DNA from 2 places in the Arthrobacter sp. USHLN218 genome. Region 2 is predicted to be linked to the other one. Evidence: predicted binding sites of a transcription regulator. Region 2 holds the regulator's gene; the other holds the start of a gene.
The links. Region 2 encodes LexA, which represses DNA repair genes until DNA is damaged. Its sites were predicted from a motif close to TCGAACANNTGTTCGA; they were not measured.

Region 1: WFH44_RS13500 (HNH endonuclease signature motif containing protein) is a predicted target of LexA. The motif match lies at 3,164-3,179, and genes of this name have one in related genera.

The regions. Positions count from the first base shown of each region.
Region 1 is NZ_JBBCYT010000005.1:237,445-245,744, reverse strand. It holds gene WFH44_RS13510 (serine hydrolase domain-containing protein) at 1-1,108, shown strand, start outside; gene WFH44_RS13505 (GMC family oxidoreductase) at 1,226-2,767, opposite strand; gene WFH44_RS13500 (HNH endonuclease signature motif containing protein) at 3,192-4,793, shown strand; gene WFH44_RS13495 (MFS transporter) at 5,076-6,353, shown strand; gene WFH44_RS13490 (GntR family transcriptional regulator) at 6,429-7,112, shown strand; gene WFH44_RS13485 (aspartate/glutamate racemase family protein) at 7,109-7,879, shown strand; gene WFH44_RS13480 (amidohydrolase family protein) at 7,889-8,300, shown strand, end outside.
Region 2 is NZ_JBBCYT010000001.1:766,822-775,121, reverse strand. It holds gene priA (bifunctional 1-(5-phosphoribosyl)-5-((5-phosphoribosylamino)methylideneamino)imidazole-4-carboxamide isomerase/phosphoribosylanthranilate isomerase PriA) at 1-125, opposite strand, end outside; gene WFH44_RS03415 (hypothetical protein) at 159-320, opposite strand; gene hisH (imidazole glycerol phosphate synthase subunit HisH) at 328-963, opposite strand; gene hisB (imidazoleglycerol-phosphate dehydratase HisB) at 966-1,586, opposite strand; gene WFH44_RS03400 (histidinol-phosphate transaminase) at 1,662-2,756, opposite strand; gene WFH44_RS03395 (LysM peptidoglycan-binding domain-containing protein) at 2,827-3,192, opposite strand; gene lexA (transcriptional repressor LexA) at 3,447-4,208, shown strand; gene WFH44_RS03385 (ATP-dependent DNA helicase) at 4,227-6,182, opposite strand; gene hflX (GTPase HflX) at 6,229-7,779, opposite strand; gene WFH44_RS03375 (class I SAM-dependent methyltransferase) at 8,183-8,300, shown strand, end outside.

The sequences.
Region 1 (8,300 bases), on a different contig from region 2:
CGGCCTGCGGGAGGTTTTCGCCCGGCATCTGGCGGCAGCGCAGGGCGGCATGGCGTTCTGCGTGTACCGGCGCGGTGAACCGCTGGCCCGCTTCTACGGCGGCAGCACTACGAGACGCACAGCCCCGACGGCCGAAGTGGAGGAAGCCTGGAGCCCGAAGACCATGGCGGTCATGTTCTCCGGCACCAAGGGCGTGGTCGCCACAGTGGCGGCAATGCTGGTGGACCGCGGCATGCTCGACGTCCGCAAGCGCGTGGCCGAGTATTGGCCCGAGTTCGCGGCCGGCGGCAAGGAAGCCGTTACCGTCGCGCAGCTGCTCAGCCACACCGTCGGCCTGCCCTACGTGGACCCCGAGCCCGAGGGCGACGACCCGCAGCTGGACAACGCCGGAAACGCCCGCGCCCTCGCCGCCCAGACGCCGCTCTGGGAACCCGGCAGAAAGGTGGCCTATCACGCCGCGACCTACGGCTACCTGATGACCGAGGTCTTCCGCCGGGCCACGGGCAAGCCGGTCGGACAGCTCATCGCCGAGCTCATCCGCGAGCCCCTCGGCCTGGAGATCTACCTCGGCCTGCCGGCGGAGCTCGATCCCCGCGTGGCCACGGTCTTCCGCTCCGACAGCTATGCCATCAGCACCTTCCTGCAGGATCCGGAGCGGCGCAAGATCGTCGAGCGCATGTACCGGAACCTGGTGGACCCGGATAAGGACCCGTTCAACAGCATCGGCATGCGCCGGGGCGAGATGTCCGCCGGCGGCGGCATCGGAACCGCCGATGCCATGGCCAACCTCTACTCGCGTCTTGCCGATCCGGCCGGCGGAGTGGTCAGCCCGCCGGCGCTGGCCGACGCCACCACCACCTGGTCGGAGGGAGTCGACGCGATCAACGACAGGCCCCTGCGCTTTGGCCTCGGCTACGAACTCGCCGACCCCATCGGAACCTATGGGCCTGTCGCGCCCGCCTTCGGCCATTCCGGCGCCGGCGGCGGACTCCACGGCGCCTGGCCCGGCAAGAACGTCGGCTTCTCCTTCCTGACCAACGAGATGCTCGCCGAGAACCAGGACCGGCGGGCGAAGGACCTGCTCGCAGAACTGGCCAAGCTCGTCTGACGGCGAGCCGGAAGGCGGGAGATCCCCTCACGAAAAAACCGTCGTCGTGATAGCACTGCGGGCCCGCCGGAACAACCGGCGGGCCCGCAGTTTTAGCCCCCTAGAGCACCGTGAGGCCTAGGCCTCGGTGCCGGCGGGGATGCCGGTGATGAATTCGGCGGCTTTTTCGCCGATGAGCACCGAGGGGGCGTTGGTGTTGCCGGTGGGGACGAGCGGCATGATGGAGGCGTCGGCGATGCGGATGCCGGCCAGGCCGCGGACCTTGAGGCTGCGGGGGTCGACGACGGCGAGCTCGTCCAGGCCCATCTTGCAGGTGCCGACCTGGTGGTGGTAGGTCACGGCGGTTTCGCGGACGTAGCGCTCCAGGTCTTCGTCGCTGTCGGAGTACTCGGTTCCGGGGTAGACCTCTTCGGGTCCCCACTCGGCCAGCGCCGCGGTGCGGCCCATCTCACGGCACTGCCGGACCGAGGCGACCAGGGCGCGGACGTCCTCCTCCGCGGTGAGCGCTCCGAGGTCGATCTGGATCGGGTCCTCCGGGTTGGGGCCGGAGAGCGTGATCTCGCCGCGGCTGAGCGGGCGGACGATTCCGCCGATGAGCGAGAAGCCGTTCTCCGGGCCCGTCATGTCGTCCAGGAAGTACATCGGGACGGAGAAGTGGATCGGCTGCGTGTCCGGCACGGCCAGGTCCGGGCTGCTCTTCCAGAAGTGGTGGACCTCGGCCGGGGCGACCTCGGGCGCGGGGACCTCCTTCTTGGTCGTCGTGTAGATGACCGGCGAGAGCAGGTGGTCGTGCAGGTTCTTGCCGACGCCGCGCAGGTCCAGCACCGGCTCGATGCCTGCCTCGCGCAGTTCCTCGGCCGGGCCGATGCCGGAGCGCAGCAGCAGCTCGGGCGAGTTGATCGCGCCGGCGGCGAGCACCGTCTCGCCCGCGGTCAGCCGGTGCAGCTGGCCGTCCTTCTCGTATTCGATGCCGGTGACGGTGCCGTCCTCGATGAGCAGGCGGCGGACGTGCGCGTTGGTGATCAGCGTGAGGTTCTCGTGGCCGACGACGGGCTTGAGGTAGGCGTGCCAGGTGTTGAAGCGCTTGCGGTTGCGGATGTTGAGCTGCATCTGGGAGACGCCTTCGACGTCGCCGGAGTTGTAGTCCTCGTTGAGCTTCACGCCGACTTCCTGCGCGGCCTCGAGGATGTCGTTCTGGACCGGGTTGCGCGGGTACTCCTTCACCACATCAAGCAGGCCGGAACCGCCGCGCGTATCGGAGGCACCGCCGTCGTACGTTTCAATGGCCTTGAAGACCGGAAGGACGTCCTCCCAGTTCCAGCCCGGGCAGCCCAGGTACGCCCAGGTGTCATAGTCCTGCTTGGCGCCGCGGACCCAGATGGTGGCGTTAAGGGCGTGCGAGCCGCCGGTGACCTTGCCGCGCGGCAGGTGCAGGCGGCGGCCGACGCAGCCTTCCTGCTCTGTGGTGTAGTAGTCCCAGTCCTCGGGGCCATGCCAGAGCGAGCCGAGCGCGAACACATCGTGGATCGCCGGGTTGGTGTCCTCGCCGCCGGCCTCCAGCACCGCCACGGTCTTCCCCGCGTTAATCAGCCTGCGGGCGAGGACCGAACCGGCCGAACCGGCGCCGACCACAATGTAATCCAACTCGTTGACTGCCATCTTTGAACTCCCAACGTTGAGGTGATGCGGCTCACGCAATTACTGACCCTTCAGTCTGTAATGCGACCGCCCGGGACGGCTTGGATATCAGCGCACGGCGCATGGAAACGGGCGCACTCAACGCGCCGCCCGATCCCTATACAGCCGACATAGCTCGCCCACACTTTTGCGGGACGCTGACACGACAACCTTCCGGCGACCCTGCGGTCCCCGGTGACCTTGATCAGTGCAGGGGCAGGAAACGACACAATCCACCGCACTGCGTGGATTTTTGGCACGCTGATCCCGGCGCGATCGCAGGGGTTTTGCGGCTGTCAGCCTTACTATTCCGTCTGATTCAATGCACCTTTGGAACGCCGTTTCCTGTCCTACACACAGTCCTTTTTTGGATGCATCTCGAATACGCCTTCGATAGCGTTAATTCATGGCAATCGCATCGTTCGAAGCGCAGCAGGAAGCCCCCGGCTTCCTCGCTTCCATGCGCTGCGCGTTGCAGGAATTTGCCGTCACCTTTCGCCAAGATGCGGCCCTACAGGATCCGCGAGAACTGGCAGAGTGCGTGGCGCTCGTCGAGGACCTCTCAAGGACTGTCGAGCAACTGCAGATAACTGGCGCGCATGCCGTCGACCAACAGAATGTCGCGGCGTTGCTCGGCCGCGACCCGAATAACCCGGAGTCGAAGTCCGAGTTCCGCGACACTTTGGATTACCTCCGCGCCCGGCTGCGCATCAGCCGGAGCGAAGCCAACCGCAGGGTTCGCCTAGGCGCCGGCACGATGCCGCAAACCCTCATCAGTGGCGGCGAAGCGCCGCCGAAGTACGAACACTTGGCAGCGGGGTTGGCTGAATCGGAAATCGATGGCAAGGCCGCAACGCTCATCCACGACACACTGGAACGGGTCCGTCCCGTCGCTTCCCCTGAGGACTTCGCTGCGATGGAGCAGCAACTGACCCGGCAGGCCGCCGAGTCAGATCTGGACACACTGCGCGTCATAACCAGGACATGGGAAGCCGCCATCGACTCGAACGGCCGGGAGCCGAATACGGAACAATTGGCCGCCCAGCAGGGTGTCTTCGTCAAACCGAAGCGCTGGGGCCTCAACAGGTTCGAAGTCGTTGCGACCGACGAACAGTACGAACACCTGATCACCGCCATGAACACGCACACGAACCCGCGCCTGCGCAAGACGTTCACGGCCGAAGGCGACTCCTCGGCGGCGCAGGACGCCGGCGTGGAAGCGGATGACCGCCCGGCCCCCGACTGGCCGATGCCTACCCGCCCCCAACAGTTGCTGCAAGGCCTCGTCGGGTCCTGCCGGATCGCGCTCTCTACGGACGAGCTTCCCGCCACCGGCGGCCACCGCCCGCAGGTCATGGTCAACATCGACTACAACGACCTTGTATCCGGCATCGGCAGCTCAGGGCAGGCCGTCTTCGGCGGAATGATCACACCTCAGACAGCCCGCAAAATCGCCTGCGACTCCGACCTCATTCCCCTCGTCCTCGGCGGAAAGGGCGAAGTCCTGGACGTCGGACGCGCCCAACGCCTGTTCACACCGGCCCAACGACGGGCACTCGTTGCACGCGACAAAGGCTGCGCCTTTCCCGGCTGCACCATGCCAGCGCACTGGACCGAAGCCCATCACATCCGGTTCTGGAAAAAGCACAAGGGGCGGACATCAGTGGCAAACGGCGTCTTGCTTTGCTCGTTCCATCACCACCTGGTTCACGCGGAAGACTGGACGATCGAATCGATCGAGGGGATACCGTGGTTCATCCCACCCGCCTACATCGACCCGTCCCAGGTGCCACGACGCAACCGCTACCGGCATGTGCCTGCCCTGAAACGCGGCGGACAACTCGGTGCCGGGGCTCCGCAGGAAGACGAGCGGAGCCTGACCATGGACGGACGTCTCCCGTTGACCGCTGCCTCGGGCTCATCCATCCAGCCATCGGCCGGACCGCCCGAGGGCTGGAGCCGCCCCTTCGGCGACGGGCCGCTGCAGCCGGATACGCCTCCTTGGTAGAAACGCACAGCAGCGCCCGTTTCGCCGGGCCCTCCTGGTTGGGATGTCGATATAGCCCAAAAAACCCTTGTTCGTTGCCTGCATCACACCATACATTGTCTTTTGGGATCCCAAAACGGGATCCCAAAAGACTCTCGCGTCATAGGTTCCGGTTCCGGGCGCTCAACGAATTAGATGCCGCTCGCATGTTCCTGGTGACCTGCCCGCTAACTCCTAATCGAAGGAGAAGAAGTGTCCCTTCAAAACACTCGGACTGAGAGCTCGGCACCCGAGCGGTCGAAGGTGCAACGTCGCACCAACGTCCGCTGGAAGCTGTTCCTGCTGCTGCTCCTCCTCGTCACCGTCAACTACATCGACCGCGGCTCCATCTCGGTGGCGCTGCCCATCATCCAGAAGGAATTCAACCTCTCCCCCGAACTCGTCGGTCTACTGCTCTCAGCCTTCTTCTGGACCTATGCGCTGATGCAAATACCGGTCGGCTGGCTCATCGACCGGTTCGGACCGCGCAAAATGGTCACCGCATCCTGCGTCGGATGGGGCGCCGCAACGGCAGCATCCGGCCTCGCTGGCGGCTTCGCCAGCATGTTCATTGCCAGGATGGCCATCGGCGTGACCGAGGCAGGCGTCATGCCCGCCGGCGGCAAGCTCAATGCGCTCTGGATGCATTCGAAGGAGCGCGGCCGGGGTGCCACGATCCTCGACGCAGGTGCGCCGCTGGGCGCCGGCGTGGGCGGTATCGTCATCGCCGGCCTGATCGCCGCGACAGGCAGCTGGCGCTGGGCGTTCATCATTGCCGGCGCCGCAACCGTCCTGCTGGGCCTGGCCGTCTGGTGGTACGTCCGCGATAATCCGCGCGAGCACCGCGGCGTCAACGAGGCCGAGGCCAGCTACCTCGAGGAATCACATGCCGCTGAGGATGCTGCCGCCGTCGCGGATGGCCACTCCGGCCGCCGCGGGCTGCTGCCCTATCTGAAGTACCGCTCCTTCTGGGCGATGTGCCTAGGCTGGCTGGGCTTCAACGGGGTGTTCTACGGTCTGCTGACCTGGGGCCCGCTGTACCTGTCGGAGGCCAAGGGCTTCGATCTGAAGACGATCGGCTGGTCCACCTTCGTGATCTTCGGCGCCGGATTCGTCGGGGAAATCCTCGGCGGCTGGCTCGCGGACCGCTGGCGGGCAAAGGGCGGCTCCGCCAACGTCGTGATGCGCACCCTGCTCGGCATCTCCGCATTGGTCGTGGCCGGTGGACTGATCGGCGTCACCGTCGTCCCGGACTCGATGACCGCCGTTGCACTGCTCTCCATGGTGCTGTTCTTCCTGCGCTGGGTCGGCCTGTTCTGGTCCATTCCAGCCACCTTGGGCGGCCGGACCAACGCCGGCGTGCTCGGCGGCGCGATGAACTTCAGCGGCAACATCGCCGGCTTCGTCACCCCAATCGTGGTCGGGCTGATTGTCGGCGCCACCGGCTCCTACACCTGGGCACTGCTCTACTTCGTGGGCGCCGCGGTGATTATGGGCGTAGCAGTGCTGGCGCTGGACTACAGCAAGCGGCTGCCGGTGTAGCCGTCAGCAGATCGCACCTCACGAGACAGGCCGGGGATGAAAGCCCCGGGGAACCGACAACGGATGGAGACACAGATGCTGACCGGGACTCAGACCCCCGAGAGGGACAAGCCGCTCCGGGAGACCGTGCGCGATGCCATCCGTTCGCGGATCTTCGACGGCCGGTACGGCCCCGGTACCCGCCTCGTAGAGCGCGATCTCGCCGCCGAGTTCAACGTCTCGCGGCTGCCGGTGCGCGAGGCGCTGCGGATGCTCCGCCAGGAAGGCCTGGTGAGCGACCGCGGCGCCCGCGGCGCCGAGGTGAGCAGCCTCAATGAAAAGGACGTCGAAGACCTGTTCGCGGTACGGCACTCGCTGGAAGTCCTGGCCTGCCGGCTGGCCGCCACCCGCGCAACGGCGGAGGACCTGGCCGATCTGGAGGGCTACCTGGACCAGGCCGACCAATGCCTGGCCAAGGGGCAGTTGGTGGAAGCGCATCGCGCCAACAGCGAATTCCATGAGGCCATCACCCGCATCGCGGACAACGGTTTCCTGCGGGCGGCGCTGGAACCGCTGCAGGGCCGGATGAACTGGATCTTCGGCTACGCCAATGACGTGCCGGAGCTGATCCTTGAACACCGCGAGCTGCTTCAGGCCATCGCCTCCGGCGACCCGGAGCAGGCCGCGGCCCAGTCGGCCCACCACGTCGACAAGTACCGCCAGCAGTTCCCCGAAGACTACCGCCGAACCCACTTGGCAGAGCAACGGAAGAAGCCATGAAACTCCTTGTCATCAATCCCAACATCAGCGGCGACGTGACCGCGCTGATCGAGGCCGAGGCGCTGCGCTCGGCCTCCCTCGGCACCAAACTCGTGGTACGCACCGCGGGCCACGGCGTCGAATACATCGAGACCCGGTTCGAGTCGCTGGTCGCCGCCGGCGCCGTCGCCGAGCTCATCGCGGAGCACCACGGCCAGGTGGACGGCGTTGTCGTCGCCGCCTTCGGCGATCCCGGCCTGCCCGCGCTGAAGGAACTGGCGGACGTGCCGGTCATCGGCATCACCGAAGCCGCCCTTTACGCGGCCTCACTGCATGGCCAGAAGTTCTCCATCATCGCGATCTCGGACCGGATCAAGGCCTGGTACCGGGACTGCGTGGAACGCTCCGGCCTGGCCAGTCGGCTGGCCTCGATCCATTCGATCAAGGAGGAGCTCGGCGGGATCGGCGCCGTGCAGCACGATTTCCGGGACACCCTTTTGGCACTCAGCCGGAAAGCAGTGGAGAACGACGGCGCCGACGTCGTAATCCTTGCGGGCGCACCTCTGGCGGGACTTGCCCGGGAACTGCGCGGGCAGATCCCGGTGCCGGTGGTGGACGGCATCGCCGCGGGCATCCGCATGGCCGAAGCCGTAGTCGGGATGGACTGCGGCACGCACCGCGCCGGCGCCTTCGCCGCTCCCCCGGCCAAGCGGCGGCAGGGGCTCTCCCCGGCGCTCGAGGCCGCACTGGATTCCCTACAATCCGTGCCGGCCGCGTCCGGACGCTAGGAGGCAACCGTGAACGAAGGACCTCCCGAACTGGTGGTCGCCAACGCCACCGTCGTCAACAGCTTCGGCCGCCAGCAGGCGCACATCGTGGTGCGCGGCGGCCGGATCGAGCAGCTGCAGGACGCCGACCTGCCCGTGCCGACGGCCCAGCGCACCATCGACGCCGCCGGCCGCCTGGTCATTCCCGGCGGCGTGGACGGACACTGCCATGTGGCTCAGGTGACCGGCCGATTCTCCACGCTGGACGACTACGCGGTGACCTCCACGGCGGCGCTCTGGGGCGGCACCACGACCATCATCGACTTCGGCATTCCGGCCGACGCCTCCGAAACGCCGTTGGCGGCGGCGCGGAAGAAGAAGGAGCTGGCCCGGATTTCGCGCTGCGACTATGCGCTGCACGGCTCGGTGATCGAGTGGGACG
Region 2 (8,300 bases):
GCGTCCAGCGGATCACCGTAGCTTGTCTCGCTGCCGGCCTCGCCCTGCACGAGCCGCACGGCCTGGCCGTCGGCGACGTCCACGGCGGGCAGCAGTTCGAGGATCGGGGCATCTTGCGTCGTCATAGGGGAATCCGCTTTCTGAACTAATCGAAGGAATTACTCGGCCGGGCCGAGGGTAAGCAGGTATGCGGCCACCAGGGCCATAGCTGCCAGGAACCAGAAGCTGATGATCAGCCATTTCGGCGCCTGCTGGCCGCGGAAGGCAATGGCGCCGCCGGCCAGGAGGCCGGCCAGGCCCATCAGGACAACACTCCACATGCGCGGATCAGCCCAAGGTCCGAAGCCAGTTTTGCAGCAAGGCGGCGCCCGCGTCCCCGGACTTCTCGGGGTGGAACTGTGTCGCGCTCAGCGGACCGTTCTCGACGGCGGCGATAAAGGGCCCGCCGTGATCGGACCACGTGACCATGGGAGGAGTCATGGCCGGCTGGTTAACGTCGAAGTCCCAGTGCTGGACGCCGTAGGAATGCACGAAGTAGAACCGCTCGTCTTCGATCCCGGCAAACAACCGGCTGCCTTCCGGAGGCTGGACGGTGTTCCACCCCATGTGCGGGACGACCTCGGCAGCCAGTCGCTCGACGGTGCCCGGCCATTCACCGATGCCTTCGGTCCTCACGCCGTGCTCGACGCCGGCCTCGAACATCACCTGCAGTCCGACGCAGATCCCCAGGACCGGCCGGCTGCCGGCGACGCGCCTGCCGATCCAGCGGATGGCGTCGACGGACTTGAGGCCCTCCATCACGGTGGCAAACGCCCCGACACCGGGCACGACCAGCCCATCGGCTTCGAGGATGGCCCGCGAATCGTGACTGAGGGTCACCTCGGCGCCGACATGCTCGAGCGCCCGGACCGCCGACCGGATGTTGCCCGACCCGTAGTCCAGTACGGTCACCTTGGGCGCCATGGTCAGAGCGCTCCCTTGGTCGACGGAATGCCTTCGACGCGCGGATCCGGCTCCACGGCGGCGCGCAGGGCGCGGGCGAATGCCTTGAACTGAGCCTCCACGATGTGGTGCGGGTCCCGGCCGCCGAGCACCCGCATGTGCAGGCAGATCTGCGCGTGCAGCGTGATCGCCTCGAAGACGTGGCGGGTCAGGGAACCGGTGAAGTGGCCGCCGATCAGGTGGTATTCCTGGCCGGCCGGTTCACCGTCGTGCACGAGATAAGGCCTGCCCGAGATGTCGACCACGGCGTTGGCGATGGCCTCGTCCAGCGGGACGGTAGCTTCGCCGAAACGCCGGATACCGGCCTTATTGCCCAGCGCGCTCTTCAGGACTTCGCCGAGCGTGATGGCGACGTCCTCGACGGTGTGGTGGGCGTCGATGTGCGTGTCCCCCGAGGCCTTCACGGTCAGGTCGATCAGCGAGTGCTTCGAGAGGGCCGTGAGCATATGGTCGTAGAACGGGACAGTGGTGCTGATGTCGGACTGACCGGTGCCGTCCAGGTTCAGCTCAACCAGCACCGACGACTCGCTGGTGGTGCGTTCGAGGCGTGCTGTGCGTGCAGTGGTGGCGATATCCGTGGTCATGGAATTCCTTTGTGGCAAAAGTGGTCATTGCGGGTTGACTGGGAACCCGCACCTATCAGTCTAGAAGACCGAAGCTCAGAGCAGTTCCCGCAGCCGGTCCAGGAAGGCGGTGGTCTCGGCCTCGGTGCCGGCAGTGACGCGCAGGTGCCCGGCGATGCCGACATCGCGGATCAGCACGCCGGCGTCCAGCAGTCCCTGCCAGACCTTATGCGGGTCCTTCAGGCCGCCGAAGAAAACGAAATTTGAGTCCGACGGCGCGGGCTGCAGCCCGAGCGACGCCAGCTCACTGACGATGCGATCCCGCTGGCCCTTGATCTCCTCGACATTGGCGAGCAGTGCGTCGGCGTGGTCGAGAGCCGCCAATGCGGTCGCCTGGGTGACGGCCGAGAGGTGGTAAGGGAGCCGCACCAGCCGGAGGGCATCCGCAATCTGGGGAGCTGCCGCAAGATAGCCGACGCGGGCGCCGGCAAGGGCAAAGGCCTTGCTCATCGTCCGCGAGACGATCAGCCGCTCCCTGCCCGGCAGCAGCGTCAGGGCACTGTCAGTACCGACATGGGCAAATTCCGCATACGCTTCATCGACGATGACAATCGCCTGGCTCGCTTCGCCTGCTTCGTAGACAGCTTCGACGACATCGAGCCCGAGCGCGGTTCCGGTCGGATTGTTCGGCGAGCATAGGACGACAATGTTGGCCGCGGTATCGCGGACAGCCTTGGCTGCCTGGCCGGCCGTCAGCCCGAAGTCGGCGCCGCGGCGGGCAGTCACGTATTCCGTGTCAGTGCCGCTGGCAAGGAGCGGATACATCGAGTAGGTGGGAGGAAAACTCAGCAAACGCCGGCCCGGGCCGCCGAAGGCCTGCAGGATCTGCTGCAGCACCTCGTTGGATCCGTTCGCGGCCCACATGTTCCCCGCGGAAAGCCCGTGGCCGAGGTACTTGGCCAGCGCCTCCCGCAACTCCGTGAATTCGCGGTCCGGGTAGCGGTTCAGACCCGCCACCGCCGATTGGACGCGCGCCGCTATCGCGTCCGCAACCTCATGAGGCAGTCCATGCGTATTCTCGTTGACGTTGAGGAGCACGGGAACGTCGAGTTGCGGAGCTCCGTACGGAGTCAGTCCGCGCAGGTTGTTACGCAGGGGCAGTCGGTTGAGTAGATCCAGCTGGTCGTTCACCTGACCAGCTTAAGCTCCGGCAGGCCCGGGGCAGGAATCGGGCCTGCCGGAGCGGCTCTTATTACAGTCCCTAGTCCCCCAGCGGGACGAACAGCCGCTGCCCGGCACGGACGACCGAATCCGGCAGGTTGTTCAGCTGCTGGATCTCCGCAATGACATCGTGCGGGTGTCGGTCCGGCGCTGCCAGCACGGCCACATCCCAGAGCGTCTGGCCGGGAGCGACGGCGACCGACACGGTGCGGCCGGGGCCGAGGCCAGGTCCCGAGCTCGCCAAGGCCGGTGCCGTGAAGAAGCCGACCAGGGTCAGCAGGACGGCGGCGCCAAGCATCAGGGGCAACCCGATGAGCACCAGGCGGCCGCGGCGGGTAAGCCGCAGCGCGGGCGTCGAGCCCAACAGAGCGTGCGGGGCGACGTGCGGGGCGAGCTGAGCAGACATGAGGGGTACCTTCCCGTTCCGCGTGCGTATGCATCAGTTGTTTCGAACGCATATTCGAACTGTCGGATTCCATTTGTAGCACTTGTGATCGAATATTGTCGAGACTCGATCGAATAAATGTTTGAGATCGTGCTGTGGCTGCCCTAGGCTTGAAGAAATGGCGGCCATGCCTGAGTGCATCACCTGCCACTGACAACATTGGACCGGCCACCCTGGCTAGCCCGGGTGGCCGGATAGAGAACCGGGGCCAGTTCATGTCGAGGAAGAGTGCAGCTACTTCAGGTACCGCCGGCACGGGAAGCGCACGCAGGCGCGCGGGTGCGTCCCCCAAGAGCCTGACGCCCCGCCAGAAGAAGATCCTCGAGAGCATCCAGCGTTCCATCAGCGCCAAGGGCTACCCGCCGTCGATGCGCGAGATCGGCGACACCGTCGGGCTCGCCAGCCTCTCCAGCGTCACGCATCAGCTCGCGCAACTGGAGAAGCTCGGATATATCCGCCGCGATCCCAAGCGCCCCAGGGCCATGGAGGTCCTGACGCCGCTGACGCTCGAGACGGGCGCGATTGAGATCGAAGGCGTGGCCGAACCGGACAAACTCCGCAGCACTGGCGGCCTGTCGGTGTCGGAACTGGCCACGGCTTCCGACACGGCGATCGTTCCGCTGGTCGGCAGGATCGCCGCGGGCGGCCCCATCCTGGCGGACCAGGTCGTCGAGGACGTCATGCCCCTGCCCCGGCAGCTCGTAGGACACGGCGAGCTGTTCATGCTCAAGGTCTCCGGCGATTCCATGATCGATGCGGCTATCTGCGACGGCGACTGGGTCGTCGTCCGCCGGCAGCCGAGCGCCGTCAACGGCGAGATCGTGGCCGCGCTGCTGGACGACGAAGCTACCGTCAAGACCTTCCGGCAGCGGGATGGCCACACCTGGCTGCTGCCGCAGAACACCCAGTACGAACCGATCCTCGGCGACAGCGCGACGATCATGGGCAAGGTCGTTTCGGTGATGCGCGCCCTCTAGCCGCTGCCCGGCGGGCCCTTAGCCCGCCAGGCGCTGCAGGATCTGGAGCGCCGTCGCCCGGTCCTTCGTCGACCAGAACGGCGGCAGCGCCGCCCTGAGGAAGCCACCGTACCGGGCATTGGCCAGTCTCGAATCGAGCACAGCCACCATGCCCCGGTCCCCCGCAGCGCGGATGAGCCGTCCGGCGCCTTGGGCGAGCCGGACGGCGGCGTGCGTGGCCGAAATGGTCATGAAACCATTCCCGCCTGCCTGCGACACGGCCCGCGTACGGGCAGTCATCAGCGGATCATCCGGCCGCGGGAAGGGAATCCTGTCGATAACCACCAGGCGGCAGGCCTCTCCCGGCACGTCGACCCCCTGCCACAGCGTCATCGTCCCGAACAGGCAGGTATTCGGTTCGCTCGAGAATTGCCGGACCAGCGCAGCCATGGACGACTCGCCCTGGCAAAGGATCGTGAAGGGCAGCCGCTCGCGCATCTCCGCGGCGGCTTCCTCGGCAGCGCGCCGCGACGAGAAGAGCCCGAGAGCACCCCCGTTGGAGGCGCGCAGCAGCGCTTCGAGCTCATCCAACTGTTCGGGGCTTGTCCCTCGGCCCGGCTTGGGCAAGTGGGAAGCCACATACAGCACGCCCTGCTTCGGGTAGTTGAACGGGCTCCCGACGTCCGCGCTGCTGTACTTCGGCGCTCCTTCGCCCAGCAGGCCCAGGGAGCCGGCGACGGCGTCGAATGCGCTGCCGATGGCGAGGGTCGCGGATGTGAGGACGACCGTGTGGCCCTCGAACAGCCCCTCGCGAAGCCTGGAAGCCACCGACAGCGGCGCAACGTTCAGCATCGGCGGAAGCGTTTCGTCCGGGGGTCCGTAACCGCTGCCCGGCGTGAAGCTGCTCGGACGGGTGATCCACAGGACCTCCCGGCTCTGGGCGGTGGAAACTACCCGGTCGCATAGCTCCAGAATTGCTGCCAGCCGCGACCTTGCCATCTGCCTGCCGCCGTCCACCGCGCCCGAGCCATCGGGCTTGGAGTCCGACAGTGCCGTTCGAGCCGCCTCACGCAGCTGGGTCAGCGCCAGTTCCTGCTCGGGCCGCAGGCCGGCCGCCATGAGTCCGGACGGAACCTGGTCGAACGCCGCTTCGAAGCTCTTGGCCGCGGTGTTCAGCGCATCGACGCTGATCGCCGTGTGCTTGCGGGCACTGGAGGCGGCGGCCGTGATCATGGCCGCCGAGAGTTGTCCCGAGACCGCCCCCGTCACGCGGTCCTGCAGCTCATGGGCCTCGTCAATAACAACGAAGTCGTAGTCCGGCAGGACGGCCAGCCCCTCGAACGCGTTGATGGCCAACATCGCATGATTGGTGATCACTACGTCGGCCTCGGCCGCATGCATCCGGGCACGCTCACTGAAGCATTCCGCCGCGACCGGACACCGCTGGGCGCCGAGGCACTCCATGGCGCTCACGGAGACCTGCCGCCAGGCCCGGTCGCTGACTCCGGGCACGATTTCGTCCCGGTCCCCCGTGCCGGTCTCCTCTGCCCAGGCCCGCAGCCGCTTGATTTCCTGTCCCAGGGCGGTGGTCGGCCCGGGGGCCGGCGCCGGATGCGGAACGGTCTCTTCGGCGAGATCGAAGAGCGCCTCCGGAGCATCGTCCGCCGGGAACCCGCCGTCGATCTTGTGCAGGCACAGGTAGTTGTTGCGGCCCTTGAGCAAGGCGGCATCGATCGGCCGCGGCAGCTCATCGGCGATGGCTTCCAGCAGCCGAGGCAGGTCCCGCTTGACGATCTGGGACTGCAGGGCGAGCGTGGCAGTCGCGACGATCGCCGGTTTCTCGCTCTCCAGCGCGTGCACGATCAGCGGAATTAGGTAGGCCAAGGACTTGCCCGTTCCCGTGCCCGCCTGGACCAGCAGATGTTCGCGCCGCCGAAACGCCGTATCGACCCGGCCAGCCATATCATGCTGGCCCTGGCGGTCCTGCCCGCCCATCGCCTGCACGGCAACGTCGAGCAGGCGCAGGGCCTCCGCCTGTTCCTCAGCCACGCCGGATGAAGGCCTCGAGTTCGGCCGCCAGGCCCTCCCTGACCATGACTTCGAGCTCGGTGCCCTCCTCGCCATGGTTCATCGACAGGATCTCCGCGTCCGGGCTGTGCAGCCGGCTGACGACGTCGCCACGGTCATAAGGAATCAGGAGTTCGAGCTTGACAGTGGGCCGCGGAATGCCGTCGCTGATGGCCTGCAGCAGTTCGGGAATGCCCTGCCCGGTGCGGGCCGAGACCACGACATGCCGCGGTTCCCGCTGCCGAAGCCGTTCGATGACGAACGGATCAGCGGCGTCGGCCTTGTTGAGCACGACGATCTCGGGAATCTTGCGCGCGTCCACTTCCGTCAGCACCTCGCGGACCGCCGCGATCTGGCCTTCAGGATCGGGGTGGGAAGCGTCCACCACGTGCAGGATCAGGTCCGCATCGGCTGCTTCCTCAAGAGTCGACCGGAAGGCTTCCACAAGCTGCGTGGGCAGCGAGCGGACGAAGCCGACGGTGTCCGCCAGCGTGTAGCCAAGCCCGTCCGAAGTTTCGGCCTTGCGGACCGTCGGGTCGAGGGTCGCGAACAGCGCGTTCTCCACGAGGACGCCCGCGTTGGTCAGCCGGTTAAGCAGCGAGGACTTGCCCGCGTTCGTGTAGCCGACAATTGCGACCGACGGCACGGCGTTTCGCTTGCGGTTGGCCCGTTTGGTCTCCCGCGCCGGCTTCATACCGGCGATCTCCCGCCGAAGTTTGGCCATACGCGTGCGGATGCGCCGCCGGTCCAGCTCGATCTTGGTTTCGCCGGGGCCACGGGAACCGATACCTCCGCCGGCCGCGCCTACGCGGCCGCCGGCCTGGCGGGACATACTCTCGCCCCAGCCACGCAGGCGCGGCAGCAGGTATTCCAGCTGTGCGAGCTCGACCTGGGCCTTGCCCTCGCGGCTCTTGGCATGCTGCGCGAAAATATCGAGGATCAGGGCGGTGCGGTCAATGACCTTGACCTTGACGATGTCTTCAAGACCGCGCCGCTGCGATGGCGACAGCTCACTATCGACAATCACCGTGTCAGCCCCCGTGGACATGACGATGTCCCGCAGCTCCTGCGCCTTGCCCGATCCCAGGAATGTTCCGGGGTCCGGCTTCAGGCGCCGCTGGACGACGCCGTCGAGAACCTCCGACCCGGCGGTCTCGGCCAGTGCAGCCAGTTCGCGCAGGGAATTGTCCGCGTCCGCGGCCGTTCCCTCGGTCCACAAGCCGGCCAGGACGACCCGCTCCAGCCGGAGCTGGCGGTATTCGACCTCGGTGACGTCTGCCAGCTCCGTCGACAGCCCGGCCACGCGCCGCAAGGCGCGCCGCTCCTGGAGGTCCTGCTGCTCGCCGTCGAATTCCGAATGCTCTTCGTCAAGCGTGGAGATGGCCTGTGCCTTGCCCCGGAAACCGCTGCCGGTCTTGGTGCGGGCTGCGGAGTCCTTGGCCAGAATCCGGTCGATGACCGCCTGGATTTCCTCCGGGGTCAGTTCCGGTTCCTCTGCCGGCTGGCCGGCGCTGCTGTTGGTCATGCTCTCCTTCGGAAGGTCTGTAGATCTATGGTAGTCCTCCGCTGCTGTGCGGGGGTGGTTTGCGTGCGGTGGTTGTTGTCGGGTCATGTGTATCCTCCTGACGGGGAAGGCGGTCCCTGATGCGGTGATCCGGAGCCATGCAGCGGCGATGCGCCCAGGACGCAAAGAGGTGCAGGCGCGGTTGCAGCCAAGGGAACGCACGGGAATGACAGGTTGGTTCGCGGTAGTGGTGCCTACCGGTCCCGGAGCCGGGCTCAACGGGAGCGGCGTCTGGTGCGGGCCGAAGCCGGCCTAGACTGCCGCAGTCACTTGATTGCCATGCCGTCCAGCATAACAGGCTCCACACGTGGCTTAGGCAGGCCTAGATACAAATTCCGCCGAGGGCGCACTAGTCTGGCGGATTATGGCCACCGATCATTACTTCAGCGCCGAGCCGGGCAAACCGGAAATACGTAAACCGCTGACCGTCGAACTCGACGGTCAGGTCCGGCATTTGACGACGTCGAACGGCATCTTCAGTC